One region of the Streptomyces sp. NPDC086549 genome, then DNA from elsewhere that is predicted to be linked to it. Evidence: riboswitches for the same ligand, from Rfam matches in the RefSeq annotation. Region 1 holds a riboswitch; each other region holds the start of a gene.

Region 1 (7,273 bases):
CCGAACCGGAGGGAGGCGAGGACGATCTCGTCCCCGTCGACGTACAACGAGCCCGGCGGCTCGCCCCACGCCTCCAGCATGGCGTTCCGGAGCTCCGGGTCGAGCTTGTCGAACCACGCCCGGTAGTCGGCGAGCGGCACGCGCGCGGGCGCGGCGGCCAGCTGCTCCTCCGTGAGCCACTCGACGTCGTGGCCGCCGGCCCCGATGAGCCGGTGGATCAACTCGTCGCCGTTGTCCGGGTACTCGGTCAGCGCGTACCCCGCGTCCCGCAGCGCGTCCAGCACCCGTACCGCCGAGGCCGGTGTGTCGAGCCCCACCGCGTTGCCGACCCGCGAGTGCTTGGTCGGGTAGGCCGTGAAGACGAGCGCCACCTTCTTCTCGGCGTTCGCCTTGTGCTTCAGCCGCGCGTGCCGTACGGCGATTCCGGCGACGCGCCCGGCGCGCTCGGGGTCGGCGACGTACACCGGGACGTCGTCGGGACCCTGCTCCTTGAAGGAGAACGGCACGGTGATGAGGCGGCCGTCGAACTCCGGGATCGCGACCTGCATCGCCGCGTCCATGGGGGAGACGGCGGCGTCGGACTCGTCCCACGCGGCACGGGAGGAGGTCAGGCAGAGGCCCTGCAGCACCGGGATGTCCAGGTCGGCGAGGGCTCCGATGTCCCAGGCCTCCTCGTCGCCGCCCGCCGACGCCTGCGAGGCGTGTGTGCCGCCCGCGGCGAGGACCGTGGCGACGAGGGCGTCGGCGCGGCCGAGGATCTCGTACAGCCCGGCGTCGGCACCGCGCAGTGAGCCGCAGTACACGGGAAGGGCGTTGGCGCCGTGCGCCTCGACCGCGTCGCACAGCGTGTCGAGGAAGGCGGTGTTGCCGCTCAGTTCGTGGGCCCGGTAGAAGAGCACCCCGATGGTCGGACGGCCCTCGACGTGGTCGCGCTCGCCGTGGACGCCGTACTCGGGCATCTTCCGCGGCTCGACGAACCCTTCGCCCGTGAGCAGCACGGTGTCGGACAGGAACCGGGCGAGTTCGGTGAGGTTGGCGGGCCCGCCCTCGACGAGGTAGCGCAGCGCCTCGGCCACGACGCCGGCCGGCACGGACGAGTCGGCCATCAGCTCGGCGTCGGGCACCGACTCCCCGCCCAGCAGCACGGTCGGGATCCCCGCGGCCTTCAGCGCGGCGAGCCCGTCCTCCCAGGCGCGCTTTCCGCCGAGCAGCCGTACGACGGCGATGTCGGCCCGCCGGACGAGTCCCGGAAGCTCTTCGGCGACGTCGACCCGGGTCGGGTTGCCGATCAGGTAGGACGCGCCGGAGGCCCGGGCCGCCAGCAGATCGGTGTCGGCGGTCGACAACAACAACACTGTGCTCATGCGGGCGCTCCCGGTGGAATGAAAGGCAGTCCTTGCGGCGCGCCCGACTCGATGAGCCGCCAGAGCGCGTCGGTGTCCGCGTGCTGTTCGATCAGGTCGCCGAGCCGGTCGAGCTGCTCCTCGCGCAGCGCGGCGAACGAGGTGTCGGCGGCCGGGACGAAGCGGCGGCCCGCGGCGGCCGCCACCTCGCGCAGGAAGGCCCGCCGGAAGCCGTCCGACTCCAGGGAGCCGTGCCAGTGCGTGCCCCAGGTCTGGCCGACCCGGCAGCCGTCCAGGAAGGGTTCACCTCCGGCCATGGAGGCGACCCCGTGGTGGATCTCGTACCCCTCGACGTGCTCACCGAGGGCTTCCCCCGTCGGCCGGGTCAGGGTCTTCTCCCGGGCGAACCGCACCCGGACGGGAAGGAGGCCGAGCCCGTCGACATGCCCCCGCCGGCTCTCGACCTCGTCCTCGATGTGCTCGCCAAGGATCTGGAAGCCGCCGCAGATGCCGAGAACGGGCCTCTGCTCGGCGGCCCTTCGGACGAGGGCCTCGGCGAGACCGCGCTCCCGCAGCCACTCCAGCGCGCGGACCGTTCCCCGGGTGCCCGGGATCACGACGAGGTCGGCGTCCGCCAGTTCCTCCGGCCGGTCCACGAAGCGCACCACGACACCCGGTTCGGCGGCCAGCGCGTCCACGTCCGTGAAGTTGGACATGAGGGGGATGGCGCACACGGCGATCCGCAGCACGTCCTCCCCGACGGGCGCGGAGACGTTCGACTCGCGCACGGTGCCGCGCAGCGACACGCGCAGCCCGTCCTCCTCGTCGATCCCGAGCCCGTGCCGGAACGGCAGTACCCCGTAGGTGTGCCGCCCGGTGAGGCCGTGCAGCATGTCGAGTCCCGGCTCCAGGAGGCTGACGTCCCCCCGGAACTTGTTGACGAGGAATCCGGCGACGAGTTCCTGGTCCTCGGGGGAGAGCAGGGCGACGGTCCCGAAGAAGGAGGCGAAGACGCCCCCGCGGTCGATGTCGCCGACGACGAGTACGGGGAGCCGGGCGTTCCGGGCGATCCCCATGTTCACGATGTCGGTCCTGCGCAGATTGATCTCCGCGGGCGAACCGGCCCCCTCACAGATCACCGCGTCATACCTGCCCCGCAACTCGGCGAGACAGTCGAGAACGGTCCCGAGGAGTTGCTGCTGCCGTCCGCCGTGGTAGCCGCGCGCGCTGAGTTCGCCGACGGGCTTGCCCAGCAGCACGACTTGGCTGCTCTGCTCGCCACCGGGCTTGAGCAGCACGGGATTCATGAGCGCGCTGGGCTCCACCCGGCACGCCTGGGCCTGCATGGCCTGCGCCCGCCCGATCTCGGCGCCCTCCCGCGTCACGAACGAATTGAGGGACATGTTCTGCGCCTTGAAGGGCGCGACCTTGACTCCCTGCCGCACGAGCCACCGGCAGATCCCCGCCGTCACGACGCTCTTGCCGGCGTCGGAGGTGGTACCGGCGACGAGTAGACCACCGTTCATGACCTGCGCCCCCTTGTCTTCGCCACGATGGCGCGCGCGGCGATGCCGGTGCCGAGCGCGAGCAGACCGACCCGACGGGAGAGCCGTACGGCCCGGTCGATGTCCTTGGTGGTCACGGCGCGGCCGTCACCGTTGAGCACGGGCCGGTGCTCGACCCGCCCGCCGTAGGAGAGGGTTCCGCCGAGCCGTACGCCCAACGCCCCCGCGAAGGAGGCCTCGACGGGCCCCGCGTTGGGACTCGGATGTCTGTGCGCGTCCGCCCGCCAGGCACGGAGCGCTCCGCGTGGATCCGGGCCCGCGGCGGCGGCCAGTACGGCGGTGAGCCGCGCCCCCGGCCACCCGGCGACGTCGTCGAGCCGGGCGGAGGCCCACCCGTAGCGCCGGTACCGGGGGGACTTGTGCCCGACCATGGCGTCGAGCGTGTTCACGGCGCGGAAACCGAGGAGACCGGGCACGCCGGCCACGGCACCCCACACCAAGGCCCCCACGACCGCGTCGGACGTGTTCTCCGCGACGGACTCCACCACCGCCCGCGCGATTCCGTCGGCGTCGAGGGCCTGTGGGTCCCGCCCGCACAGATGGGGCAGCCGGGCACGTGCCCCGTCCACATCGCCCGCCTCCAGGGCACGCCCGATGACCCGGGCCTCCCGGGCGAGCGAAGTCCCCCCGACGACCGCCCAGGTGGCGGCGGCGGTGAGCGCGACGGAGGCGGCCGCTGACGTGCGCACGCCGCTTTGGGCGAGGGCGCCGAGGGCGGCGGTGCCACCGACGCAGACGGCGGTGTGCAGGGCGCCCCACCCCCGGTGGTCCCGCCACAGCAGCTGTTCCACGGCTCCCGCCGCACGGCCGAACGCGGCGACCGGATGCCCGCGGCGTGGATCGCCCAGGAGCAGGTCGCCGAGGAGGCCGGCGGTGGCGCCGTACGCGAAGACGCGATCGGCACGCATCGGCTCAGCCGGCCGTGGGGTCGGGCAGCGTTCTTCCGGTGCGGTGCCTCAACGGCCGTGCGAGCATGGCGATATGTCCTCACTCAGGGTGTCCGCGCCCTGGTTCGACGAGACCGGCGGTGAGAGTTCCTGGCTCCCGGGGATTGCTACCCCGGTGACAGTGGCGGGACCGCGCCGGATTCACACCGGCTTCCTCTCTTGCCGCCGTACATGGCTCGGGCAGTCCACCACGCCCCCGGAAGGGCCGTCAACTTGCTGTTGACCTGCGGGGGAGGAGTGTGCTGAGCCCCACACCGACACTGCCCGGGCCGGTGTGGCGGCATGCGAAAGGCTCCTCCCTGAAGGTGTCAGGGAGGAGCCCGGTGAACCTCGGTCAGGCCTTGGCCATGATCAGGTAGATGCCGTACGCCACCGCCGCCGCGCAGGCCGCGAAGCACGCGTACGCTGCCGTGGCCGCGAGTCCGGCGGAGCCGCCCTGGGCCGCGGCGCGCTCGCGGTGCGCGAGGCCCTTGACGCCCAGGGTGAAGAGGGCCACGAGGCCCACGGTGACCACGAGGCTGACGCCGAAGACGGAGCCGAGGGCTGCCCAGTCGATCTTCATAACAGAGCTGCTTTCTTGTGTCCGGAGTAGCCGGGGCTCGGGGTCAGACGGCGGCGGCCGGAGGGGCGGCCGGGTCGATGGCGGGGGTGGTCGCCGGGGACGGGATGGTGGCCGTCAGGTCCTCGGCCACGGTGCCCGCCGGGGGCGGCGTCACGGCGGCGATCGCCGTGGTCACCACACCGGCCGGCTCCTCGGCGTCGTTGACGTTGCTGTGGTCGACCACCTCGCGGCGGGAGACCTTCCAGATCGCGGCGCTGGAGGCGATCAGGAAGACGGCGACGAGTGCGGTGCCCCAGTCGCCCAGGTCGGTCACGGACTCCGCGAGCGCACCGACCAGCGCGGCGGCCGGCAGTGTCAGCGCCCAGGCGACGAACATGCGGGTCGCCGTGGACCAGCGGACCACGCCGCCCTTGCGGCCCAGGCCCGCGCCCATCACGGAGCCGGAGACGGAGTGCGTGGTGGAGAGGGAGAAGCCCAGGTGGGAGGAGGCCAGGATGACCGTCGCGGCGCTGGTCTGGGCGGCGAAGCCCTGCTGCGGCTGGAGTTCGGTCAGGCCCTTGCCCATGGTGCGGATGATGCGCCAGCCGCCGAGGTAGGTGCCGAGCGCGATGGCGAGACCGGCGGAGAGGATCACCCAGACGGGAGGGTTGGAGCCCGGGGCGATGCTGCCACCGGCGATCAGCGCCAGGGTGATGATGCCCATCGTCTTCTGCGCGTCGTTGGTGCCGTGGGCGAGGGAGACCAGGCCCGCGGAGGCGATCTGGCCGGCGCGGTAGCCCTTGCGGGTGGCCTCGCCGTCGGTGTCCTTGCTCAGCGCGTAGGAGAACCTGGTGGCGAGCATGGCCGCCAGGCCGGCGACGATCGGGGCGGCGATCGCCGGGATCAGCACCTTGGTGACGAGGACGTCCCCGTGGACGGCACCCGTGCCGGCCGAGGCGATCGTGGCGCCGATCAGGCCGCCCATGAGGGCGTGCGAGGAGCTGGACGGGAGTCCGACCAGCCAGGTCAGCAGGTTCCAGAGGATCGCGCCGACGAGGGCGGCGAATATGACCTCGGGACGTATGCCGTTCTCATCGACGAGACCCTTGGAGATCGTGTTGGCGACCTCCACGGAGAGGAAGGCGCCTACAAGGTTGAGCGCGGCGGACATGGCCACCGCGACCTTGGGCTTGAGTGCACCGGTCGAGATGGTCGTGGCCATCGCGTTGGCGGTGTCGTGGAAACCGTTCGTGAAATCGAACGCGAGTGCAGTTACCACCACAATCGCGAGGATCAGCGAGAAGCTTTCCATTTACCCAGGCATTCGTTCAGAGGTCATTGGCTGGTTGACCGTAGGCAACCTGGGTGAACGGAAGGTGAACTGGGATGGTCTTGGGGGTGTAGTCAGGGAGGGTCGTCGCTCCACTCCGGCTCGACGGCTCAAGCGCCCCTTGGGTTAGTAGCCCCGGGCGAACGTCTTCAGCCGGCTCGGCGACCCGTTGAAGAGATTCTGGTCACCCGGGAGGCTGCCGCCGTTGTCGTACTGCCAGAAGGTCCAGAACGACCATCCGGCGGGCAGTGGTCCCGCGTCCGGGGAGCCGTGGCGGGCGATCCACAGGGCGTGGTTCGCGGCGAAGGCGCTGCTGCCGCCGGTGCAGGCGTTCCACCAGTGGGTGGTGGTGTAGATCACCGGTCGGCGGCCGGTCTCCCGCTTCAGCTCGTCGCTGAAGGCCTTGATCCAGCCGACCATCTTCGCCTTGCTCAGGCCGTAGCACTGGTGCTTCCTGTCGTACGGGTTGTATTCGATGTCGAGCGCGGGCGGCAGCGTCCGGCCGTCCGCGGTCCAGGTGCCGCCGTTGCGCACGAAGTACGCCGCCTGCGCGGCACCGGACGACTTGTCCGGCAGGGCGAAGTGGTACGCGCCCCGGATCAGGCCCGCGTCGCGCGAGCCGTTGTACTGCTGGGTGAAGTAGGGGTTCCGGTAGTTGGTGGACTCGGTGGCCTTGATGTAGACGAACCTGGCGCCCTTCGCCTTCGAGCCCGCCCAGTCGACGTTCTTCTGGTGGGCGGAGACGTCGTGTCCCTTCGGCAGGCCCGCCGCGGACGCCGGGGATTCGGCGAGCGCGGTCCCTGCGATGGTGAGCGCCGCCACGGACGCCGCGATCACGCGGGCGCGGTGGCGGGACGGTTTGCGATCACGGGCCATGTATCCCCCCGGAATGGCTTCGTGCACGACAAATCGGTCCAGAGAGTAGTGGAGGGCCATCAGAAGTCGGTTGATCTCCGGCCAAGCCCAGCGAGAGTCGTATTTGTGGCTTTATGTGGTCTTTCGGAGGCATGGCTTCCGGCCTAAAGTGCCCCGCTCCGGGCGCCCGTCGCGGGGCCTGCTGGCAGGATCGCCGCATGGCTGAACAGCGGCGGGGCGAGCGGGACGGGCGGGACGGCCGGGAGGGTGCACAGGGTGTGCCGGAGGCGCGGAGGAGGGGTGTGCTCGACGAGGAGGCGCTCGCCTGGGAGGCACTCGTCGCCACGGCCCGCCGTACGGTGTCCGACGGACTGGTCGTCGGCACCTCCGGCAATGTCTCGGTGCGTGTCGGCGACACGGTGCTGGTCACACCGTCGGGCGTCCCCTACGACCGGCTGGCGCCGGACGACGTGACCGGGGTGGACCTCGACGGGCGACAGGTGCTCGGCACCCTCGTCCCGACCAGCGAGCTGCCCATGCATCTCACCGTCTACCGCACCACCGACGCCCGCGCCGTCGTGCACACCCACGCCGTCCACGCGACCGCCGTCTCGACTCTCGTCACCGAGCTCCCGTTGATCCACTACATGGCCGCCGCCCTCGGCGGGCCCGTCCGGGTTGCCCCGTATGCG
Region 2 (7,273 bases), on a different contig from region 1:
GGCCGCCGCGATGGTGAAGTCGGCCTTCCCGGTCGCCACCCGCCGCACGTTCTCCTGGGAACCGGCACTGTTCAGCAGCTTCACCGTCAGCCCCGGCATGTCCCTGTCCAGCTCGGTGCGCAGCCGCTCGCCGTATTCCTGGTAGACCCCGCGGGGCGTGCCGGTGCTGAAGACGATCGTCCCGCCCGGCGGTTCCTCGCCCAGGGGCAGCAGCCACCACAGCAGCAGCGCGAAGGCGACGAAGCCGGCGGCCGCGCCCTGGAGCGCCCGGCGCCTGCCGATACGGGGGAACACCTTGGACATGCGCGCGATCCTGCCAGTCGTCCGGAGTCCTGACCAGCGCCGGGCTCACGGCGGGCGTTGTCGGTGGCGGCCGCTAGAGTCGCGGCATGACCAGCTCCTCGCCCGCCGACCTCGTCCGTGAGTTCCACCTGGCCTTCGGCCTCGATACCCGCAACAGGCCGACGGAGGTGTCCCCCGAGCTGGCCGCGCACCGCGGGGACCTGCTTGCCGAGGAGGCCGCGGAGGTCGCCGAGGTCTCGGTCGTCGGCCCGCTCGACCGGCTCGCGCACGAACTGGCCGACGTGGTCTACGTGGCCTATGGCACGGCCCTGGTCCACGGCATCGACCTGGACGCGGTGATCGCCGAGGTCCACCGCTCCAACATGAGCAAGCTGGGGCCCGACGGCCAGGTCGCCCGACGGGCCGACGGCAAGGTCCTCAAGGGCGAGCACTACGAGGCGCCGGACGTGTCGGCCGTCCTGCGCCGCCAGGGATGGATACCCGGCGGCGCCTGACGTCGCCTCAGAGCGAGTCGCCCGCCAGCTGCCACTCACGGTGCAGCACGCCCAGCGGAATGCTCCGCTGGAGGACGGGGGTACCGAAGACGGACAACTGCAGGCGCAGGGTGCCGGACAGGTCCACGCCGCCGTACAGGCCCCATGTGCCGGTGGTCTTCGCTCCGGTGGTGTCCGACGATGCCTGCACCGTCCCGGAGGCCTCGCCGCGCAGGTACGGCGCCAGGTCGGCCGTGACACCCACGGTGCCGTAGAGACCGACCGAGGCCTCGGCGCCGAGCGCGGTCTTCACGTTCCCGGCGGTGGTCACCGAGGTCCGCACCGGTGTGCTCGTCATGTCGGAGGCGCTCACCGGCGTCCAGCCCTTGCCCGCGCCGAAGGTGCCGCCGGCCTTGAAGTCGCCCTTGAGGCTCTGCTCCACGTCGACGGTGACCTTGCCGTCGGCGCTGATCTGGAAGTAGCAGGTCAGGTCGAGGTTGACGACGACCGGGACGGGGCCGACCTGCAGCACCGGGTCGGCGTGCAGCTTCGCGAAGGGGATCCGCAGTGGCGTGGTGGTGGAGGCGGCGGCACGGCCCTTGACGGCCCAGCCGGAGGTCCAGTCGCCGGACACGCCCAGGTACGCGGAGCCGGGCGCGGCGTCGGTGCCCTCGCCGCCGTACCTGAAGTCGACCTGCGGAGCGACCTGTACGAAGCCGGACACCGAGGCCGCTGCCGACACCGGAGCGCCCTCGGCCGTTGGCACCTCGGCGGAGACGTCGAGCCGCAGGCTGCCCAGTGGCACCGTGGCGCCCTTGGGGCCGACGTGCACATCACCGGCCCTGGACCAGGAGACCTTGACGTCGGGCAACAGCTTGTCGACGTCGAAGGAGGCCGGGTCGACGGGCACGGTGCCCTTCGCCGTGTCGTCGCCGAGCAGGGCGTTGAGCGTGGCGGGTTCGGTCTGCACCTCTGTTCCCCTGTCCGTCTCGCCGATCACCTTGGTGACCTTGGCGAGCAGACCGTCCGGGGCACCGGGCGCCGGGGCGCTCGCGATGACGTCACCCACGGCGGCCTCGTGCTGGGCGGCGGAGGCGCTGGGAGAGGGGGAGGAGGCGGACGAGGAGGAGGCCGAGGGGGACGTGGCCGGCGGGGAGGGGGAAGTCGACTTCTTCCCTTGGGAGATGACGGCCCGTCGGGTCCTGCTGTCGTACGAACTGATGGCGAGCGTGGTCTTGTGCGCCGGCCTGCCCGAGCCGGCCGGACCCGCCGCCGCGGTGGCGGTGGCGGTGGGAGCGGCGGCGACGGTGAGCGAGTGGTACGCCGCGTCCGTGGCGGTGTCGTCCGGGCTCTGGGTCTCCTGGCTTCGGGCGGCGGCAGGCTGCTCGGCCTGCGACGCGGGCGAGGAGCAGCCTGCGGCGAAAAGGAGGGCGGTCACGGCGAAGGCGGGCATGAGGGCATGCGTGTGCCTCGTGCGTCTGCGCAAGGTGAGTCCTGAGGGTGGGGGTGGCAAGGAGGTACCGGCGGACGGCGAGCGACGTGTCGTACTGGCCGGTAACTCGGTGACGGGCCATGAGCATGCCATGGTCCGCACAGTGGACCCACATAATCCGGCCGCATCCCAACGTGACCTGACCCACGGCGACTTCAGGCCGCGTCGGTGGCCGGATGCCGCCTGAGTATCCGTACTCAGGCCCCAGGGTTCCGCGGACCGAACACTGGTGCCATGACGACGGCACCCCGGATGGAATGATGATCGGTGACAGGGCGACGGCGGTCCGAGGAAGCCGGTGTGAATCCGGCGCGGTCCCGCCACTGTGATCGGTGAGCGAAGTCCCGACAGGCCACTGCCCCCAGACGGGCGGGAAGGCCGGGACGGGCGACGACCCGAGAGCCAGGAGACTCACGCGGTCGCCTCCTCGACGGACACCGGGGCGGATCTCCCCGGGAGGGGAGTGATTCGGCGTGCCCGGCAAGCCGACGGAAGAGGCGTTCGACAACGAGGCGGCCATGGAGGCGGCCGTGGACGCGGCGGCCACGGAGGCGGCGGCCACGGAGGCGGCCGACCCGGCGCCGAGCCGTGTCGTCGTGTGCAGGGACTGCTGCTGCGGCAGTCCCAAGGTGTCCGGCGTCGATCACGCGGCGCAGACCGCACGTCTGCGTGCCGAGGTGCCCGTGCGCGTCTCCGCCTGCCTCGACGTGTGCGAGCAGGCCAACGTCATCGTCGTACAACCCTCCGCCGCCGGCCGGGCTGCCGGAGCCCGGCCGGTCTGGCTGGGTCTGGTCAACGACCCGGACGCGACCGAGGACATCGCTGCCTGGGTGCGCGCGGGCGGCCCCGGCGTCGTTCCCCTGCCGGACATTCTCGACCTCTACACCATCACGCCGCCGCGCCGCCGGACGGCTTCCGAGGTCCGGCGCCGCGTCGGTCCATGACCGGGAGAGGAAGATCACGCCCGGTGACGCGGTCTTGGACATGCACGCGTCACGCGATACGGTCTGTCCGGTATCGACGACGGTACGACGGAAGCCGGTGGGAGTCCGGCACGGTCGCGCCACTGTGAGCGAGCGCCCTGGGCGGCTCGTGAGTCAGACCCGTGGCCGTCGTCCTGTGCACCACCGAGATGGGACGCGAACTCCCAGAGGAGGCCCTGCCATGGCGCAGACCGTCGCCCAGCCGACAGCCACCACCCCCGTCGTTCCCGCCAAGCTGCCGCTGAAGACGATCGCTCCGTGGGCGGTCTTCTTCGGTGTCCTGATGCTGGTCCTGCTCTACTTCGTCGGCGCCGAGCAGGGCGCCACGTCCGTGCTCAACGGCACGGACGTCCACGAGTGGGTCCACGACGCCCGTCACCTGCTCGGTTTCCCCTGCCACTGACGCCAGGGGCGCCGCACACCCGTGAACTCCGCTCCCTGCGCTCCACCGCCGGTCGCGCCACCGGCGTCCTGGTCTACGGCGTTGCCTTCGGCGGCATCGCCGCGCTCGCTTTCTGCTTCGCGCTCGGCCGCGTGGGCCGTTTCTCCCTGCGGGCGACCGCGCTGCTGCTGTCCGGCCTCGTCCTCGTGACCGGCCTCGCGTACGCCTTCCTGCCGGTCGTCAACGAGGTGCCGAAGGACTTCCCGGCCACCCTGCTGTGGCGGTTCCGGCTCTCCGCGCCGGCCATCCAGACCGTCCTGTGGGGCGGCTTCGGCCTGCTTTTCGGCGAGTTGGCCGAGCGGCTGCTGCATCCGAAGCCCGCGACCTCCGGGTCGGGGCGGGCAGTTCCCGCTGCGCACTGAACCCGTCAGGACATGAGAGGGGGCTGGGCGTCCCCTCGACCACCGACCGTGCGAGGCCGCTCGGCAACGGGCCGTCGGCAGACGCCGCAGGAGAGCGGTTCTCACCGGACTCGCGGCGGTGGCGGCCGCCCTGACGGTCCTGACCTCCCTCGCCGTCGTCCAGACCGCCCGCGCCCGCGAGGCGGGAGTCGTCTTCGGCCCTGACGGCCGACGGGTCGCCGGCGCCTCGACCGACGGCGCCGTATGTGTGCGCCGCGCCGACGGCACGGGCGAGCCCGTGGTGCTGCGGGCCACGACGGCACGGCGCAAGGCGTGTCCTTCAGCCCCGACGGCCACAGGGTGGCGAGCCTCGGCGACGACGGAACCGTACGTGTCCGGAGCGCGGACAGCGGCACCAATCCGCTCGCCCGGCACGGCAAAGCACCACCCGACAGCTCACCGCGGAGCAACGAGCGACCTGTCCGGGGGCCGGGCAGGCCACGGTCCGGGCGTCGGGCGCCGGGCGCCGTGAGCCACCGATCAAGGTCTCCGGCAGCCGGGCCCCGGGGAGCGCCTACCCTTGACCCATGACCAGCAGCAGCGACCGGAGCCCCGCAGTGGACGTTCAAGCACCCAAGAGCTACGAGATCCGCACCTACGGGTGCCAGATGAACGTCCACGACTCCGAGCGATTGTCCGGGCTGCTCGAAGAGGCCGGGTACGTGCGCGCCCCCGAGGGCTCCGACGGGGACGCGGACGTCGTGGTCTTCAACACCTGCGCCGTGCGTGAGAACGCCGATAACCGGCTCTACGGAAACCTCGGCCGCCTCGCGCCGAGGAAGGCCCAGCGCCCCGGGATGCAGATCGCGGTCGGCGGCTGTCTGGCACAGAAGGACCGCGACACGATTGTGAAGAAGGCGCCCTGGGTGGACGTCGTCTTCGGTACGCACAACATCGGCAAACTGCCGGTCCTGCTGGAGCGTGCCCGCGTCCAGGAAGAGGCGCAGGTCGAGATCGCCGAGTCGCTGGAGGCGTTCCCCTCCACGCTGCCGACGCGCCGGGAGAGCGCGTACGCGGCCTGGGTCTCGATCTCCGTCGGCTGCAACAACACCTGCACCTTCTGCATCGTCCCGGCGCTGCGCGGCAAGGAGAAGGACCGCCGCACCGGCGACATCCTCGCCGAGATCGAGGCCCTGGTCGGCGAGGGCGTCTCCGAGATCACGCTGCTCGGCCAGAACGTCAACGCGTACGGCTCCGACATCGGCGACCGCGAGGCCTTCAGCAAGCTGCTGCGCGCCTGCGGGAGCATCGAGGGCCTGGAGCGGGTCCGTTTCACCTCCCCGCACCCTCGCGACTTCACCGACGACGTGATCGCGGCCATGGCCGAGACGCCGAACGTGATGCCGCAGCTCCACATGCCGCTCCAGTCCGGCTCGGACACCATCCTGAAGGCGATGCGACGCTCCTACCGCCAGGACCGCTACCTGGGGATCATCGAGAAGGTCCGCGCCGCCATCCCGCACGCCGCGATCACCACCGACATCATCGTGGGCTTCCCCGGCGAGACCGAGGAGGACTTCGAGCAGACGCTGCACGTGGTGCGCGAGGCGCGGTTCGCGCAGGCGTTCACCTTCCAGTACTCCAAGCGCCCCGGCACCCCGGCCGCCACCATGGAGAACCAGATTCCCAAGGAGGTCGTCCAGGCGCGTTACGAGCGCCTCGTCGCCCTCCAGGAGGAGATCTCCTGGGAGGAGAACAAGAAGCAGGTCGGCCGCACTCTTGAGCTGATGGTCGCCGAGGGCGAGGGCCGCAAGGACGGTGCCACGCACCGCCTCTCCGGCCGCGCCGCCGACAACCGCCTGGTCCACTTCACCAAGCCGGAGCAGGAAGTACGCCCCGGCGACGTGGTCACCGTGGAGATCACCTACGCCGCCCCGCACCACCTCCTCGCCGAGGGGGCCGTCCTCGACGTGCGCCGCACGCGCGCGGGTGACGCGTGGGAGAAGCGCAACGCGGCGGAGGCGGCGAAGCCGGCCGGCGTGATGCTCGGCCTGCCGAAGATCGGCGTCCCGGCGCCGCTCCCGGCCGCGACGAGCGCCTGCGGCTGCGACTGATCCGACGAGCCCCTGCGGCTGCGACCGATCCGACAGGAGGGCACGTCGGGGAGGGACGCCGGGACGCTGTACGGCGTTACGCTGCCGATCGTGCTTGTCGCCGCCGCAGTCTGCCCCTGCCCGCCGCTCCTCGTGCCCGTCGTCGCCGCGGGTGCCGCGTCCGAGCTGGACGCGGCGCGCTTCGCGTGCACGGACGCGCTCGGGGTGCTCGCGGCCGCCCGGCCCGACCGGCTGGTGGTCGTCGGGCCCGCAGGGCGGAGCGGGCGCGGCCGCCATCCGCAGGGCACCCGGGGTTCCTTCCGCGGCTTCGGCGTCGACCTCGACGTACGGCTGGGCCCGAAGCAGGGAGCGGAGTCCGAGCGCGAGCTGCCGCCGTCGCTCGCCGTGGCCGCGTGGCTGCTGGAGAGGACCGGCTGGGCGGGTGCCCCGATCGAGGGTCTCGGTGTGGGAGAAACGCTCGCGCCCGAGCGGTGCATCGAAGCCGGAAGAGAGATCGGGGCACAGGCCGGGCGGGTGGCGCTGCTGGTGATGGGCGACGCCAGCGCGTGCCGCACGGTGAAGGCGCCGGGCTACCTGGACGAGCGGGCGGCACCCTTCGACGCCGAGGTCGCGCGTGCGCTGGGTTCGGCGGACCTGGCGGCGCTGAAGTTTCTCGACGCCGAGCTGGCCCAGGGGCTGAAGGCCTCCGGCCGTGCCCCCTGGCAGGTCCTCACGGGCGCGGCCGAGGGCGCGAGCCTCACTGGCGCGCTGCTGTACGAGGACGCGCCGTACGGGGTGGGGTACATGGTCGCCGCCTGGTCATAGGCCGCGCGGTCGGAAGGCGGGCGGCGGGCGGCCGGGAGCCCTCACGCTCGTCGGCCGTCCGCCGATCCATACGCCGCTCAGGAAGCCGGCGGCGGCGTCTCGGACTGCGGCGTCGTGCCGTCGCCCTGCTCGGGGCCACTCTTGTGTGCGAGCCGGTCCATGGCGCCCTTGGCCTTGCCCGTACCCGTGTGGATCTTGTCGCTGTACTTGCCCTTGGTCTTCTCGTCGACGACCTTCGCGGCCTTGTCGAGACCGTGCTGGATCTTGTCGATCGTGTCCCCGTGCTGGTGCGCGAGATCCGACACCTTGTGCTTGGCAGGG
Region 3 (7,273 bases), on a different contig from region 1:
ACCGGGGTGCCCGACGAGGTGTTCGCTGACCTCACGGTCGGCGGGGAGGATCGACAGCACACCCTCCGGCAGCCCGGCCTCCTTCGCGATCTCGCCGAGGATGTACGCGTCCAGCGGCGACTCCGGCGACGGCTTGAGCACCACCGTGCAGCCGGTGAGCAGGGCGGGCGCGAGCTTGGCGGCGGCGACGAACTGCGGGACGTTCCAAGGGACGACGGCCGCGACGACCCCGACCGGCTCGCGCCGCACGAGGATCCTGCCGAGGACGCCGTCGCGCGTCTCCTCGTACGTGAAGTTCCGCGCGACCGTGATCGCCGCGTCCCACACCATCATCGCGCCGAGCGCCTGCGCGAGGACGCTCCAGGAGTACGGCGAGCCGTTCTCGGAGGAGATCACACGGGCGATCTCCTCGTGCCGGACCGCGATCGCGTCCTTGATGCGGGTGACGACCTCGATCCGCTCGTCCAGGGTCATCCGCGGCCAGGGCCCCTGGTCGAAGGCGCGGCGCGCGACGGCCACGGCCCGGTCGACGTCCTCCCGCGACGCGTGCGGCACCCGCCCGATGACCTCCTCCGTGTGCGGGGAGATCACCTCGATGACGTCCTTGCCCAGGGGGTCGGTCAACTCCCCGCCGATGAACAGCTGTCCGTGTTCCACGAGCTCGGTCATGGCCGACTGCCTCCGGACTTCATGTACTTCATGTCCCATGTCTGACGATCCATCAGATAGGGAACTGATACCAGCTCCGTCCGGGGGAGTCCACGGATGCGACGAGAGCCCGTTGGTCGACTCGGGCTCCCATGGAAACCTGTTCTAGTTATAGTGGCGGGAACGCGGCGATTGGGGAGCCCATGGCGCAGGTGTACGACCACGGTGGCGGCGTCCGTTCCCTCCGGGTCCCCATCCCGGACAACCCCCTCGGCCACACTCTCGTGTACGTCGTCGACACCGACCGCGGCCCGGTCCTGATCGACACCGGCTGGGACGACCCGGCCTCCTGGGACGCCCTCGCCGAGGGCCTGTCGGCATGCGGTACGTCCGTCGCGGAGCTCCACGGGGTGGTCATCACCCATCACCACCCCGACCACCACGGCCTGTCGGGCAGGGTGCGGGAGGCCTCCGGCGCCTGGATCGCCATGCACGCGGCCGACACGGCCATCGTGCGGCGCGCCCGCGAGACCCGCCCCGAGCGCTGGTTCGCCTACATGGCCGCCAAGCTCACGGCCGCCGGTGCCCCCGAGGAGCACGTGGCCCCGCTCCGTACCGCACGCCGCCGCACCCTGCCCGGTCTCTCCCCCGCGCTGCCCGACCGGGAGGTCGTCCCCGGCGAACTCCTCGCTCTCCCCGGCCGCCGCCTGCGCGCGATCTGGACGCCGGGCCACACCCCGGGCCACGTCTGCCTGCACCTGGAGGAGGAGCACCCGTCCCGGCTCCCCGGCCACGGACGTCTCTTCTCGGGCGACCACCTGCTCCCGGAGATCACCCCGCACATCGGCCTGTACGAGGACCCGGACGACGCGACAGTCACCGACCCCCTCGGCGACTACCTCGACTCACTGGAACGCGTCGGCCGCCTGGCCCCCGCGGAGGTGCTCCCGGCTCACCAGCACGCCTTCACCGACGCGCCCTCCCGCGTACGGCAGTTGCTGGCCCACCACGAGGAACGGCTGGCCGGCCTGCTGGCCCTGCTGGCCGAGCCCCTCACCCCCTGGCAACTGGCCGAACGCATGGAGTGGAACCGCCCCTGGGAACAGATCCCTTACGGGTCGAGGAACATCGCCGTCTCCGAGGCCGAGGCGCATCTACGACGCCTGGTGAAGCAGGGCCGCGCGGAGGCCGTGCCGGGGAGCGAGCCGGTGGCGTACGTGGCGGTGTAATTCGTTCGCGGCCCAGGTCCCTGCTTGCTAAACAGCCTCATGGACCCCTTGGAGAACCTCCTCGCCGAACGCGCCTGCGAGCGCCTCGTCCTCGACTTCGTCCGCCGTCTCGACCTCGGTGAACCCGGCTCGGTGGCGGAGCTGTTCACCGAGGACGGCACCTGGGAGTGGCCGGACGGCGGACGGCTGGTCAAGGGCCGCGAGGCCCTGCGCGAGTACTTCGGCGCCCGGCCCGCCGACCGCCTCTCGCGCCGCCTGATGTCCAACGTCCTGGTCACGGTGACCACTCCGGACACGGCGACCGCCACCTCGTACTTCTCCACGTACCGCGTCGACGGCTACGAGGGCGGCATGGTGCCGCCCGGCCCGCCGGTCCAGATCGGACACTACGAGGATGCCTTCCGGCGCGTCGAAGGCCGGTGGCTGCTCGAAACCCGGGTGCTGCACCTGCCGTTCGGGGGGCCGACACCGCGCGCCGGCCGTGACTAGCGCACCAACCCTCGGATCAAGTCCTCGGCAGCCCCCAGGAGTTCGACCTCACGAGGGCTCATCGTCGGGTTGGCCGCGCGACGTCCGCGTGCCTCCGTGAGGCCGGAGTCCGTGAGGTCGGAGGGGTCGGCGAGCAGGGCCGTGAGCATCTCGCGGGCCGGGGCGGCGATCGGATCGCCGCCGACGGCGACCTGGGCCAGGATCACCGCGGACATGCCCCAGTCGAGGCCCGGATGGCCGTCCTCCGCGTTGGTCCAGTCGATGACCCGGGGCCCGTCCGGGGTGAGGATCACGTTGTCGGGGTGGAGGTCCAGGTGCAGGACGCGGACGTCGGGGTCGTCGGCACTCCGGCCGGGAACCGTGTGCAGCTGCCGCAGCAGCCTGGCCAGCAGCGTGCCCGCCTCCTCCGTGCCGAGCGAACCCTCCAGCAGGGCTCCCAGCATCGTCGGCCCGGACAGCCGCTCCATCACCAGGTCGGTGCGCGAGCCGGAGGGCCGCACCCGGGGCACGGGGTACCCGTGGTCCAGTACGTACGACATCACCGCCCCCTCGGCGGCCGCGTCCCCCCACCCCTCCCGGTCGCGGCGCAGCACCCACGCCTCGTCGATCTCGTACACGTCGGCCGAGCGGCCGGAACCGAGCAGTCTCCCCGTTGGCAGCATGGGGCGACTCTAATCGCCGCCCCCCGTGACCCGGGGTCCACAGCCACCCCTCAGCCTGCCGACTACCGCCCGGTAGAGTGGCCGCGTCGTCATCACACCCGTACGGGGGGAAGCCGGTGCAATTCCGGCGCTGACCCGCAACCGTGTACCGCTGCTACGGCGGTGAGCCGGACTGCCCCGCACGGGACGTTGACCGGCTCACGTGCGCGGGCATCCGCCCGCGTACGGCACCGTCGAGGTTTACGGAGCCGAGCCGCCCGGGGTGTCCCGTGCTGCCCGGCTCCCCGCAGGGAGAGGCACCCGCCGACCATGAACGTACGCCGCAGCGCCGCGGTGCTGGCAGCCGTCGCCGTGATCGGCACGGCCACGCCCGCCACAGCCGCCGACCCGTCCGCGTCCCCGTCCCCGTCGACGGCGCACGCGTCCGGGCTGTACGGCAGCACTGACCCGAAGTACGACGGCGTCTGGCGCCAGTCGCTGGCGCTGATCGCCCAACGCACGGTGGGTGTCACGCCCGCCGGGAAGGCCGTGGACTGGCTGACCGGGCAGCAGTGCTCCAACGGCGCCTTCGCCGCCTTCCGCGCCGACACCTCGAAGCCCTGCGAGGGCAACGCGGTGTTCGACACCAACGCCACGGCCGCCGCCGCACAGGCCCTGATGGCGGTCGGCGACCACGACGGCGATGCCCGCGCGGCGGTGAACTGGCTGAAGGGCCAACAGAACAAGGACGGCGGCTGGGGCTACACCGCCGGCGGGCCGAGCGACACGAACTCCACCGGCGTCGTCGTCGGCGCGCTCGCGGCGGTCGGCGACGACCCCGCCGTGCTCCGCTCGGAGGGGAAGACCCCGTACGACCTGCTGGCCAAGTGGTCCATACCCTGCGACGAGGACGGCGGCGGCGCGCTCGCCTACCAGCCGGACAAGAAGGGCAAGCTGGCGGCCAACGCGGACGCGACGGCGGCCGGTGTGCTGGGCGCGCTCGGCAAGGGGTTCGTGACGACCGCCGGGAAGGCACCGGAGGGCGACCCCAAGTGCGCCGCCTCCGGCAAGGCGCTCAAGCCGGAGGAGGTGGCCCGCAACGGCGCCGCGTACCTCGCCGCGGAGATGCACCGCACCGGCGACCACCTGATCTCCACGCTCCCCGGCGCCAAGGACCAGCCCGACTACGGCAACACCGCGGACGCGGTCGTCGCGCTCGCAGCGCAGGGCCGGACCGAGCAGGCGCAGAAGCCGTACGCCTGGCTGGAGAAGAACGCCGCCACGTGGGCGAAGCAGAGCGGCCCGGCGGCCTACGCCGAACTGATCCTCGCCGCGCACGCCATGGGCAAGAACCCGTACGGCTTCGGCGGTACGGACCTCGTACGGGCGCTCAACGCGACCGGACCCGCCCCGCAGACGGTCAAGAAGCCCACCGGGTACGAGGCCCCCAAGGCCGACAAGTCCGACTCGGGCCACGGCGTCTGGTGGATCGTCGGCACCGGTCTGGTCGCCGGCGTCGGCATCGGCTTCCTGCTCAGCGGCCGCCGGAAGCGGCAGCAGCCGTGACCGTCGTCCGCCGTGCCGTGCCACTGCTCCTGGCCGCGCTCTTCCTCTGGGGGTCCGTGGGCCAGGCCCAGGCCGTCGGCTACCGCTACTGGTCCTTCTGGGAGCGCGACGGCAGCAAGTGGATCTACGCCACCCAGGGCCCGTCGACGGCCCGTCCCGGCGACGGGGACGTGCAGGGCTTCCGGTTCGCGGTGAGCGAGGACTCCGCCGACGCGACCCGCCCGCGCGGCACGGCGGACTTCCACTCCATCTGCGCGGGCACACCCGCCGCCGCGGGAAAGAAGCGGGTGGCCCTGGTCATCGACTTCGGTACGTCCTCGGACGCCCCGTCCGGCGAGAGCCCGCCCGCTCGCCGGACGGCCTGCGCCCGGGTGTCCCCCGACGCGACGACGGCCGAGGCCCTGGCAGCGGTCGCCAAGCCCCTCCGCTACGACACCAACGCCCTCCTGTGCGCCATCTCGGGGTATCCGGAGAAGGGGTGCGGGGAGCAGGTGAGCGCGGAGAAGCAGGGGAAGGCGGAGAAGGCGGAGAAGAAGGGGGACGGGAAGCCGAAGGACTCGGATCACGGCCCGTCGGTGGGTCTGCTGGCCGGTGCGGGTGTGGTCGTACTGCTGGGAGCGGCGGCGCTGTGGCAGGCACGACGTCGTGCCTGACGCGCCGGCTCGGGCCGGCGTCCCCACCCCCACAGCCAGGCGCCGGAGCACACTGCACCCCGGCGCCTGGTGGCTCTGGTCGCTCGGCCTGGGCACCGCCGCCACCCGCACCACCAACCCCCTCCTCCTCGCCCTCCTCATCGCCGCGTCCGGCTATGTGGTCGCCACCCACCGCACCGCGGCCCCTTGGGCCCGCTCGTACTCCGCCTTCGCCAGACTCGCTCTCGCCGTCCTCCTCGTCCGTCTCGTGTTCGCGGTGTTCCTCGGCTCCCCCATCCCTGGCACGCACGTGATCGCCACGCTCCCCGAAGTCCCGCTCCCCCACTGGGCGCAGGGCATCCGGCTCGGCGGCGAGGTCACCGTGGAAGGACTCGTCTTCGCGCTGTACGACGGCCTGAAACTGGCCACGCTCCTCATCTGCGTCGGCGCCGCGAACGCCCTCGCCAACCCGGCCCGCCTCCTCAAGTCCCTTCCCGGCGCCCTGTACGAGATGGGCGTGGCCGTGGTCGTCGCGCTCACCTTCGCCCCCAACCTGATCGCCGACGTCCAGCGCCTGCGCGCCGCCCGCCGGCTGCGCGGCCGCCCGGACCGGGGCATCCGCGGCCTGCTGCACGTCGGACTCCCGGTCCTGGAGGGCGCGTTGGAACGCTCCGTCGCCCTGGCCGCCGCGATGGACGCCCGCGGTTACGGCCGCAGCGCCGACGTCCCCGCCCCGGTCCGCCGCACCACCACCGCGCTCACCCTCGGCGGCCTGCTCGGCGTCTGCGCGGGAACGTACGGACTCCTCACCGCCGAGGGCGGCACCTATGGCCTGCCCGTCCTGCTGGCCGGAGTCGCCGCCGCCCTCGGGGGTCTGCGCCTCGGGGGCCGTCGCACCCTGCGCACCCGCTACCGCCCCGATCCCTGGGACCTGCGCGCCTGGCTGGTCGCCGGATCCGGCGCCGCGGTCGCCGCGCTGCTCGCCCTGGCTTCCGCGAGCGACCCCGCGGCCCTGCATCCGGGAGTCGTCCCGCTCACCGCGCCGACCCTCCCCCTGTGGCCGGCGGCCGCCGTACTCCTCGCCCTGCTCCCCGCCTTCGCCGTCCCCAAGGAGCCTTCATGATCCGCTTCGAGGATGTCTCCGTGACGTACGAGGGGGCGGTCGAACCCACCGTCCAGGGCCTCGACTTCGAGGTCCCGGAAGGTGAACTGGTCCTGCTCGTCGGCCCGTCCGGGGTCGGCAAGTCCACCGTGCTGGGCGCGGTCGGCGGACTCGTCCCGCACTTCACCGGCGGCACCCTGCGCGGCCGCGTCACGGTCGCCGGGCGGGACACCCGGACGCACAGGCCGCGCGAGCTCGCCGATGTCGTCGGCACGGTGGGCCAGGATCCGCTCGCCCACTTCGTGACGGACACGGTCGAGGACGAACTCGCCTACGGGATGGAGTCGTTGGGGCTCGCCCCGGAGGTCATGCGGCGCCGCGTCGAGGAGACCCTCGACCTGCTCGGCCTCGCCGATCTGCGCGACCGGCCCATCGCCACCCTCTCCGGTGGCCAGCGCCAGCGCGTCGCCATCGGCTCCGTCCTCACCCCGCATCCCGCGGTCCTCGTCCTCGACGAGCCGACGTCGGCGCTCGACCCGGCGGCCGCCGAGGAGGTCCTCGCCGTCCTGCAGCGCCTCGTCCACGACCTCGGTACGACGGTCTTCATGGCAGAGCACCGCCTGGAGCGGGTGATCCAGTACGCCGACCGGGTCGTCCTGCTGCCCGCCCCGGGCGCCGCCCCGCTGCTGGGCACCCCGGCCGAGGTGATGGCCGTCTCCCCGGTGTACCCGCCGGTCGTGGACCTGGGAAGGCTGGCCGGCTGGTCCCCGCTGCCGCTGACCGTGCGGGACGCGCGCCGCCGGGCCGGGGAGCTGCGGGAGCGGCTCGGGGGCCGGGAGGCGCCGCACACGACACCGGCGGTCGCGACCGTGCCCGCGCCCCGTGTCCCCGCTCACGCTCCCCGCCGGTTCCTGCGCCGGCGCACCCCCGAGTCCGCGTCCCCGCTGGTGGCCGAGGTCCGCTCGC
Region 4 (7,273 bases), on a different contig from region 1:
AGTGATCGAAACCGTGAGCAGAGGCCGGGACTGGGTTAGCCTCGTTCTCCCAGCGAAGGCGAACTGACTTACGACGAACACCACTTCGGGAGTTCCGTGTCTGACCACCGGCCACCATCACCGGACTCCGCGGCCCGCGAAGCCGCCGCACTCCGGCAGACCGGAGCCTCACCTCTGCTGGCCGGCGACCCGGGCCGCATCGGTCCCTTCGTGCCGGTGGCGCTGCTGGGCAAGGGCGGGATGGGACGGGTCTACCTGTCACGGGCCGCCGACGGCCGTCCGGGACTTTTCGCGGTGAAGGTAATCCGGCCGGAGTACGCCGAGGACGTCAGGTTCCAGCGGCGGTTCGAACGCGAGGCATTGGTGCACTCGCGGATCGGTCCGCCGTACGCACCGAAGTTATGCGGAACCGGATGGGACGACCAACTGCTGTGGATGGCCACCGAGTACGTCCCCGGACTCGACCTGTCGGAAGCCGTACGTGAGGGCGGTGCCCTGACTCCGGCCACCGTGTGGCGGTTGGTGGCGGAGCTGGGGCGGGCGCTCGCGGCCCTGGCCGCCGCAGGGGTCGTACACCGGGATCTGAAGCCGTCCAACGTGCTGTTGTCGGTCAAGGGCGCGCATGTGATCGACTTCGGGATCTCCAAGGCCGCGGAGGCCAGCGCGATCACCGGCACCGGCAACCGGGTCGGCACTCCGGCCTACATGTCGCCGGAGTATCTGAGGACAGGCCACTGCGACACGGCATCGGACGTGTTCTCGCTGGCGAGCAGCCTGCTCTTCGCGGCCACCGGACGTGCGCCGTTCGGCGACGGTACGGGCGTCGACGTGATGCACCGGGTGGCGTTCGAGGAGCCGAATCCGGAGGTCACCGGGGCGGTCTCGGCTGCCGACCCGGAACTGGGGGCGCTGCTGGCCGCCTGCTTGGCCAAGGAGCCCGAGCGGCGCCCCACCCCGCGGGAACTGACCGACACCGCAGGGGCACATGCCGGAACAACCGGTTGGCCGGAGCCACTTGACGGCAGGGTGCTCGCCCGGCAAAGGGCGTACGAAGCGCTGCACCGCCTCCCCGTCGAGCGGGCGGCGCTCTTCCACCCCTCGGGGCGCCGGGCGGGTGCGCCGGCTCCCTCGCCCGGACGGGTGGGCTCGCCGGCCGCCCCGCCCGCGGCCGCCTCCGCCTCTGCCTCTGCCTCTGCCTCTGCCGAGAGGGCCTCGGCAGGGTCGCGTCCGGCGGCGGCCCGACCCTGGGTGCGCAGGAAGCGGGTCATGGCCGCCGCGGCGGGCACCATGCTGTGCGCCGTTGCCGCGGGCGTCCTGGTGCTGATGCGTGAGGGCGGCGGCCCCGCAACCGCCGCCTCGCCGGAGTACACCGCTTCGCAGGCCGGTACCCGGCCCGGCCGGCTGTCCGACGGCACCGCCCTGTCCGTCGCACCCGGCGTGTCGGACCGGGCGTCCGCTGCGGGCGCGTCCAGCAGACGCGCCGGCGTCACCGACGACGGCACTGCGCAGCCCGAGGACTCCCCGTCCGCCCCCGCCGGCCGACCCAGCTCCCCCACTACCCGGGCCGGCGACACCGGCTCCACCGCCACCCCGGCCCAGTCCCCCGGCACCGCATCCGCCGACCCCGGAACTCCGCCCTGGATCGCCGACTGCACGTACTACGCCGGCAACGGCCGCACCCGCCCGGGTGACAGCGGCAAGCGTGTGCTGCAGGTGCAGTGCATGCTCACCAAGCGCGGCTACGACGTGGGCAGTACCGGTGTGAACGGCGAATTCGGCTCCGCCACGGAAGCGGCGGTCCGCAGCTTCCAGAGCGCCAAGGGCGTGACTGCGGACGGCGTCGTGGCCCATGACACCTGGGTCGCTCTGCGCGCCACCGAGTGAGAACAGCGGCCGCCCCGAGCACGGCGGTATGAACCCACGGCCCGATTCACCCCTGCGGAGCACCCCGTCGTGTCCGTGCACACCAGTTCCTGGAGGGTTGCTGACACTGCGGTCATGAGCCGAGTACCTGACGAAGGCATGGTCCTGATCCCCGGCGGATCCCTCATCACCAAGACCCCGGAAGAGGGCCGTGCCCTGGCGCTCACCCTGGCCCGGCACACCATCCACAACATCCAGCCCGATCTCGACGTCCTCAAGGGCGGGCGAACGACTTATTCCACCGCCCCCGAAAGCCTCATGCACGCGGCGCAGGTCGTGGCACTCGAGTTCCAGACCATCGCCGCCGCCAACGGTTACTGGCGGGACTGACACCCCAACCGAACCACGGGAACCGCGGGGAGCACGGGCAGGCAGCGCCCGGACTCCCCGCAGAGCGGCCTCCGTCAGGGGCGGGGAGCCGCGGTCGCTCGGCTTCCGTTCGCCGGGGTGTGCGCCTGTGCCGTGTTCGACTCCGCGGCCTTGGGGAGCAGTTCGCGCTCCGCGAGCACACCGAACACGAGCCCGAAGGAGGTCCACAAGGTGGCCTGGATGGCAAGGGCCGCCAAGCGGAACTGCCACAGCAGCGTGGCCGAGAAGTCCTTCGGGACCTCGTTGATCGCAGGCAGGAAGGCGTAGGCCAGTCCAACGACCAGGACGTAGAACGCGGCCGCGGAGAGCGTGGCGTTCCAGTTGCCCAGGCGTGGCGCGAGACGTTTGCCGACGATCACGGCGGCAACCGCGAGCAACACGCTGAGCAGCATCATCAGGAAGTAGAGAGTCGTCCGCTTGCCGATGGTGTCGGGGTCGCCGACGGACGGTGGGTTCGCGGGGTACTTCAGGAACGGCACCACGTAGACGGCGACCAGACCGGCGGCCGCCAGCAGCAGCGCGCTCGCGCGCGGCCCGAAGCGACCGATGCGGCCGAGTACGAAGCAGTACGCCAGGGCGGCGATGCCGCCGAACGCGACCCCGTACACCAGGACACCGGTGGTCAGGCCACCGGTGGACTGCATGGTCCGGGAGACCGCCTCCACGCCGTGCTCGTGGGAGTGTGCCTCCTCGTAGGCGATGGCCGAGTCGACGCGCGGCTCGCCGAGGAAGTAGGCGACGACGAGTGCGAGCAGGCCCGCGGCGAGTCCCGCGAGCATGCCACGCACCAACAGATTTCTGACAGTTGCCGAGTTCATGGGCTCGTGGATTCCCTCGCCGCCGTCAGTGGCAGGGGAAGCCGAGCAGATGACGCGCGTCGTGCACCCACTCGTGCACATTGTCTCCGGACATCACGGACGTGGCGCCCTGCTCGGCGCCGACGAAGTAGAGCAGGACCAGCATGAGGATGCCGAAGAAGACCGCCCAGGGGACGATCGCGCCGATCGGCAGCTTGGCGGGCGTGACGGTGGGGGTAACGGTCGGCTGGACAGCGGACTGCGCCATGGCAGGACCTCCTGGGGAACTCGCGTCCCGTCTCGGTGGTGCAACAGGACAACGGAGCGGGTCTGACTCACCCGAACGCACCCCAGGAGTGCGAACCGGGCTTACAGTGGCGCGACCGTGCCGGACTTCCACCGGCTTCCGCGGACCGTCGTCGATATCGAAGTGACGGTACCGCGGAGCAGGGGGTGCGGCCAAGGGCGCACAACGTGGCCGGAAGTGCGCCCAGGGCCCTCTCCGCACCGTCATCTTCGGCCAGGACAGCGGTGCATGAGGATCGGAGCGGATGAATGACCAGTCGAGTGATGTTGATCTCACCGGCGCTGAACCCATCGCTCCGTCAGGCCCGCTTCGACGACGGATGCTCGCTCGACACCGCCGGCGCACTCCGCGCCCGTTCGGCCGCCGGCGCACTTCCCGCGGCCGACCGCACGCTCGTCTCCCCCACCGTCCGCTGCCGGGAGACGGCCTCGGAGCTCGGCCTCGACGCCGCGGCGTCACCCGGACTTGACGGCTTGGACCCGGGCCGATGGCGGGGCCGCACACTGGACGAAGTGGGCGCGGCCGAGCCGGAGGAGGTGGCTCGCTGGCTCACGGACCCACTGGCCGCGCCGCACGGCGGGGAGTCCGTCCACCAGTTGTGCCTGCGCATCTCGCGCTGGCTGGACGAGGCCGCGCGGTTCTCCGGCCTCACCGTGGCGGTGGTGGAACCGGAAATCGTCCGCGCCGTGACGGTGTGCGCGCTCGGCGCACCCGAGTCGGCCTTCTGGCGCGTCGACGTACCACCCCTGTCCGCAACGGAGTTCACAGGCCGCGCGGGACGCTGGAACGTGGCACTGGGCACCACGCTCGGGACGAGGTGACGCTCGTGCCCCGGCGCGGCCTCCGACTCCGCCACCGCCCACGCCTTGGGCGCCCGGCCGAGGCACGCGGACGCACACGGCGCGTGCCCGTCGCGGTCGGGTCGAGTCGAGTCCGGCGAGGAAGTCGGCGGCGGCGCGCGTTCCGGCGACACCGCTGCCCGCCAAAGCCCCGGACCTCTGCCCGCCCCCTGGGCTAGCCCAGGACGGCGGGCCTGAGCGCGTCCTCGCACCACTGGCGGAAGCCCGTAGGTGCCGACTCGGGGGTGCTCGGCTGGGCGGCGCCGTAGAAGCCCTGGTCCTTCAGGGCCTCCGTCATGTCGGCCAGGCCCTGCGCCCAGGCCTCGCTCGCGCCGAAGCGCAGCACCGTCGCCTTGTAGTCCGCGCTGCCGGTGCGGTGGAGACGCACCGGACGGTCCAGGACCTCGGAGACGACCTGGGCCATGTCCTCGGCGGACAGATCGTCGGGGCCGACGAGCGGGACGTCCTGCTGCCCGGTCCAGGAGCCGTCGAGCAGCAGCCGGGCCGCCGTGGCGGCGATGTCGCGGGTGGCACAGGTGCGCAGGACGCGGTCCTCCGCCACCGCCAGGAAGAAGACACCCGCGTCGCGGATCGATTCGGCCTGGCTCAGCAGGTTCTCCATCAGGAACGGCGGGCACAGCGCCCGGTAGTGCACGCCCGTGGCCATGATCGCCTCGTCCATGGCGAGCGAAGCCGATATCTGCCCGGCGTTCTTCGCCACTCCGCGGCCCAGGGTCGAGACGCCGACGACCCGCTCGACGCCCTGGTGCCCGATCACCTCGCACAGGGGCTCGGTGAAGTCGTGGAAGTGGCCCTCGACGCTGTCGGCCCCGGGTGTCGGGGGCACGAGCCAGAACAGGCGGTCGGCGCCCGTACATGCCTCCTTCAGGACGGCGGCGTCGGAGTGCGATCCCCGTACGACCTCGACACGCTCGCGCACCCGCGCGGAGAGCCGAGCCGGGTCACGGGCGATCACCCGGATTCCCTCCGTTCCGTCCGCGGCGTCCACGAGGTGGTCGAGGACCTGTCGGCCGATCTGGCCGGTGGGGGTGGTGACGACGATCATCAACGACTCCAGGAAAGGGGCTTGTCGGATGCCGTCGAGCCTGCTGCGTGGCGCACGCGAACTGAAGTACCGATCTGCTAGCGCTTGTTACCCTCAAAGTAATACCGACCTTGGAGGGCCCATCGGACGGCCCATCGGACGGTCCATCAGACGGCCCGGAGGGGGAGATCATGGAATCCCGCCCGCTGCGCTACTTCGTCGCGGTCGCCGAGGAGCTCAATTTCACCCGTGCCGCCGAGCGGCTGGGCATCTCACCGCCGCCCCTGTCCCGTGCGGTCCGCCAGTTGGAGACGGAGATGGGCGTCGCCCTCTTCGAGCGGAGCACCCACAGCGTGGCGCTGACCCCGGCCGGAACGGTGCTCCTCGCGGAGGCGAGGATCGCCCTGGACGCTCTGCAGGCCGCCGAACGGCGGGCCCAGCGCGCGGCGGACGCCGATCCGAAGCTGATCCTGGCCGTCAAGGCCGACGGTGACGCGGGCCTGCTGGAGCCGATCCTGGCGCGCTTCGCGTCGGAACCGGCGGCGTTACCGGTCGCCGTCCGGCTGTGCGGCTGGCATGAACACCCGCGGCTGCTGCGTCAGGGGGAAGCCGACGCGGCCCTGGTCCACGAGCCGTTCGACCGTACCGGCCTCGACTCCGAGACCCTCTTCGGCGAACCACGCGTCGCCGCCCTCGCCGCCGCCCATCCGCTCGCCGCCCGCGACCGCCTGGCCCTCGCCGACCTCGGCCTGCGCCCCGACGAGGTGCCGCGGTTCATCGAGAAGAACCGCACCGAGGGCCGCGACCTCGCCCAACTGCTCACTCTCGTCGCGCTCGGCGGCCCCACTCCCCTGCTGCCCGCCTCCGTCGCCGCTCGCTATCCGCGCCCGGGCGTCGTCTACCTGCCGGTCCCGGACGCACCGCCGTCGGTCCTTGCCATCGCCTGGCCACAGCAGTCCCGTTCGACGGCCACGGCGGCGCTCGTCCGCGCAGCGGCGGCCGTATCCGAAACCGTGCGGGGCCGGCCCGCGGCCTAGCCGACGAGCGGGCCGTACACGGCGATCCGCCCCGGTCCGGACCAGGCACGTCACCGGCCTACGCGATCTGGTCGGCCGCCCACTGGGCCCACTCGCGGCGCATGGCGTTGAAGCGCAGGCCGTACTCCAGGGCGATCCGGCCGTAGACGGAGAGGTTGTCGTCGTCCCAGTCGATGGACTCCGCGAGCTGGTTGAGATCCTCGTACGACCGCTCGGACATCTCCGTCAGCTCGGTCAGGTACGCGCGCGCCTGCTCGGGCTCCAGCACTCCGAGGAAGAAGACCCGCAGCAGCAGATCACTGCGGGTGTTGCGCTGGGGCCTGGTCTCGGTCAGCCAGTGGCGTAGTTCGGCCAGCCCCTCTTCGGCGAGGGCGTATTCCTTGCGGCCGCGTGGCCCCTCGGCCGCTACCGTGATCAGTCCGGTGGCCGCGAGCTTGGTCAGCTCCGTATAGATCTGGCTCTGCGTGGCCGGCCAGACGGTGGCCAGTGAGGTTTCGAACAGTTTCAGCAGGTCATAGCCGCTGGCGGGACGCTCCGAGAGGAGGCCCAGGAGTGCGTGTCTGAGGCTCATGCCCTGCACTCTACATTCCACTATTGACATGTCGCTACTAGACATTCTACTTTTGACATGTCAGGAGAGACACCGAGACGGGGAGATCAGACCATGTCCTACCTGCGCACGTTCCTGCCCTGGATCGTCTTCGCCGTGCTCCCCTCGGGGGACTGGCAGTGGGCAGCGCTGGCCGCGCTCGTGGTCGCCGTGGCGCTCATCGCCCAGCAGGTACGGGCCGGCACCGGATTCGACGCACTGATCATCGAGTTGGGCTCGGCGGTCTTCTTCGCCGCACTGGCCGTCATCGCCTTCGCCGACCCCCACTCGGGCGTGCACGACTACTCCGCGGCCCTCTCCTCCGGCACCCTCGCGGTCATCGCCGGCGCCTCACTGGCCATCCGCA

What was found. A riboswitch is a leader RNA that binds a small molecule or an ion and turns the genes downstream of it on or off. The one in region 1 is predicted to bind cobalamin.
Positions count from the first base shown of each region.
Region 2: linked by a shared signal. The riboswitch ahead of ACIPSA_RS40370 (CbtB-domain containing protein) and the one ahead of ACIPSA_RS45930 (cobalamin biosynthesis protein) in region 1 are both predicted to bind cobalamin.
Region 3: linked by a shared signal. The riboswitch ahead of ACIPSA_RS02615 (prenyltransferase/squalene oxidase repeat-containing protein) and the one ahead of ACIPSA_RS45930 (cobalamin biosynthesis protein) in region 1 are both predicted to bind cobalamin.
Region 4: linked by a shared signal. The riboswitch ahead of ACIPSA_RS25445 (CbtB domain-containing protein) and the one ahead of ACIPSA_RS45930 (cobalamin biosynthesis protein) in region 1 are both predicted to bind cobalamin.

Region 1 covers NZ_JBIVBS010000026.1:58,133-65,405, reverse strand. The annotation lists gene cobN (cobaltochelatase subunit CobN) at 1-1,364, opposite strand, end outside; gene ACIPSA_RS45935 (cobyric acid synthase) at 1,361-2,869, opposite strand; gene ACIPSA_RS45930 (cobalamin biosynthesis protein) at 2,866-3,816, opposite strand; cobalamin riboswitch at 3,919-4,061, opposite strand; gene ACIPSA_RS45925 (hypothetical protein) at 4,190-4,417, opposite strand; gene ACIPSA_RS45920 (anion permease) at 4,461-5,708, opposite strand; gene ACIPSA_RS45915 (lysozyme) at 5,853-6,602, opposite strand; gene ACIPSA_RS45910 (class II aldolase/adducin family protein) at 6,800-7,273, shown strand, end outside.
Region 2 covers NZ_JBIVBS010000018.1:46,299-53,571, forward strand. The annotation lists gene ACIPSA_RS40350 (TAXI family TRAP transporter solute-binding subunit) at 1-303, opposite strand, end outside; gene ACIPSA_RS40355 (hypothetical protein) at 390-797, shown strand; gene ACIPSA_RS40360 (hypothetical protein) at 805-2,229, opposite strand; cobalamin riboswitch at 2,557-2,681, shown strand; gene ACIPSA_RS40365 ((2Fe-2S) ferredoxin domain-containing protein) at 2,787-3,212, shown strand; cobalamin riboswitch at 3,256-3,396, shown strand; gene ACIPSA_RS40370 (CbtB-domain containing protein) at 3,433-3,654, shown strand; gene ACIPSA_RS40375 (CbtA family protein) at 3,645-4,055, shown strand; gene miaB (tRNA (N6-isopentenyl adenosine(37)-C2)-methylthiotransferase MiaB) at 4,622-6,148, shown strand; gene ACIPSA_RS40385 (class III extradiol dioxygenase subunit B-like domain-containing protein) at 6,239-6,952, shown strand; gene ACIPSA_RS40390 (antitoxin) at 7,030-7,273, opposite strand, start outside.
Region 3 covers NZ_JBIVBS010000001.1:558,769-566,041, forward strand. The annotation lists gene ACIPSA_RS02595 (aldehyde dehydrogenase) at 1-669, opposite strand, end outside; gene ACIPSA_RS02600 (MBL fold metallo-hydrolase) at 852-1,877, shown strand; gene ACIPSA_RS02605 (nuclear transport factor 2 family protein) at 1,917-2,366, shown strand; gene ACIPSA_RS02610 (phosphotransferase) at 2,363-3,028, opposite strand; cobalamin riboswitch at 3,095-3,228, shown strand; gene ACIPSA_RS02615 (prenyltransferase/squalene oxidase repeat-containing protein) at 3,338-4,573, shown strand; gene ACIPSA_RS02620 (SCO2322 family protein) at 4,570-5,226, shown strand; gene ACIPSA_RS02625 (CbiQ family ECF transporter T component) at 5,219-6,328, shown strand; gene ACIPSA_RS02630 (ABC transporter ATP-binding protein) at 6,325-7,273, shown strand, end outside.
Region 4 covers NZ_JBIVBS010000008.1:177,527-184,799, forward strand. The annotation lists gene ACIPSA_RS25430 (protein kinase) at 97-1,884, shown strand; gene ACIPSA_RS25435 (hexameric tyrosine-coordinated heme protein) at 1,999-2,253, shown strand; gene ACIPSA_RS25440 (CbtA family protein) at 2,328-3,110, opposite strand; gene ACIPSA_RS25445 (CbtB domain-containing protein) at 3,136-3,357, opposite strand; cobalamin riboswitch at 3,395-3,548, opposite strand; gene ACIPSA_RS25450 (histidine phosphatase family protein) at 3,645-4,217, shown strand; gene ACIPSA_RS25455 (NAD(P)H-binding protein) at 4,411-5,301, opposite strand; gene ACIPSA_RS25460 (LysR family transcriptional regulator) at 5,472-6,317, shown strand; gene ACIPSA_RS25465 (PadR family transcriptional regulator) at 6,376-6,888, opposite strand; gene ACIPSA_RS25470 (hypothetical protein) at 6,982-7,273, shown strand, end outside.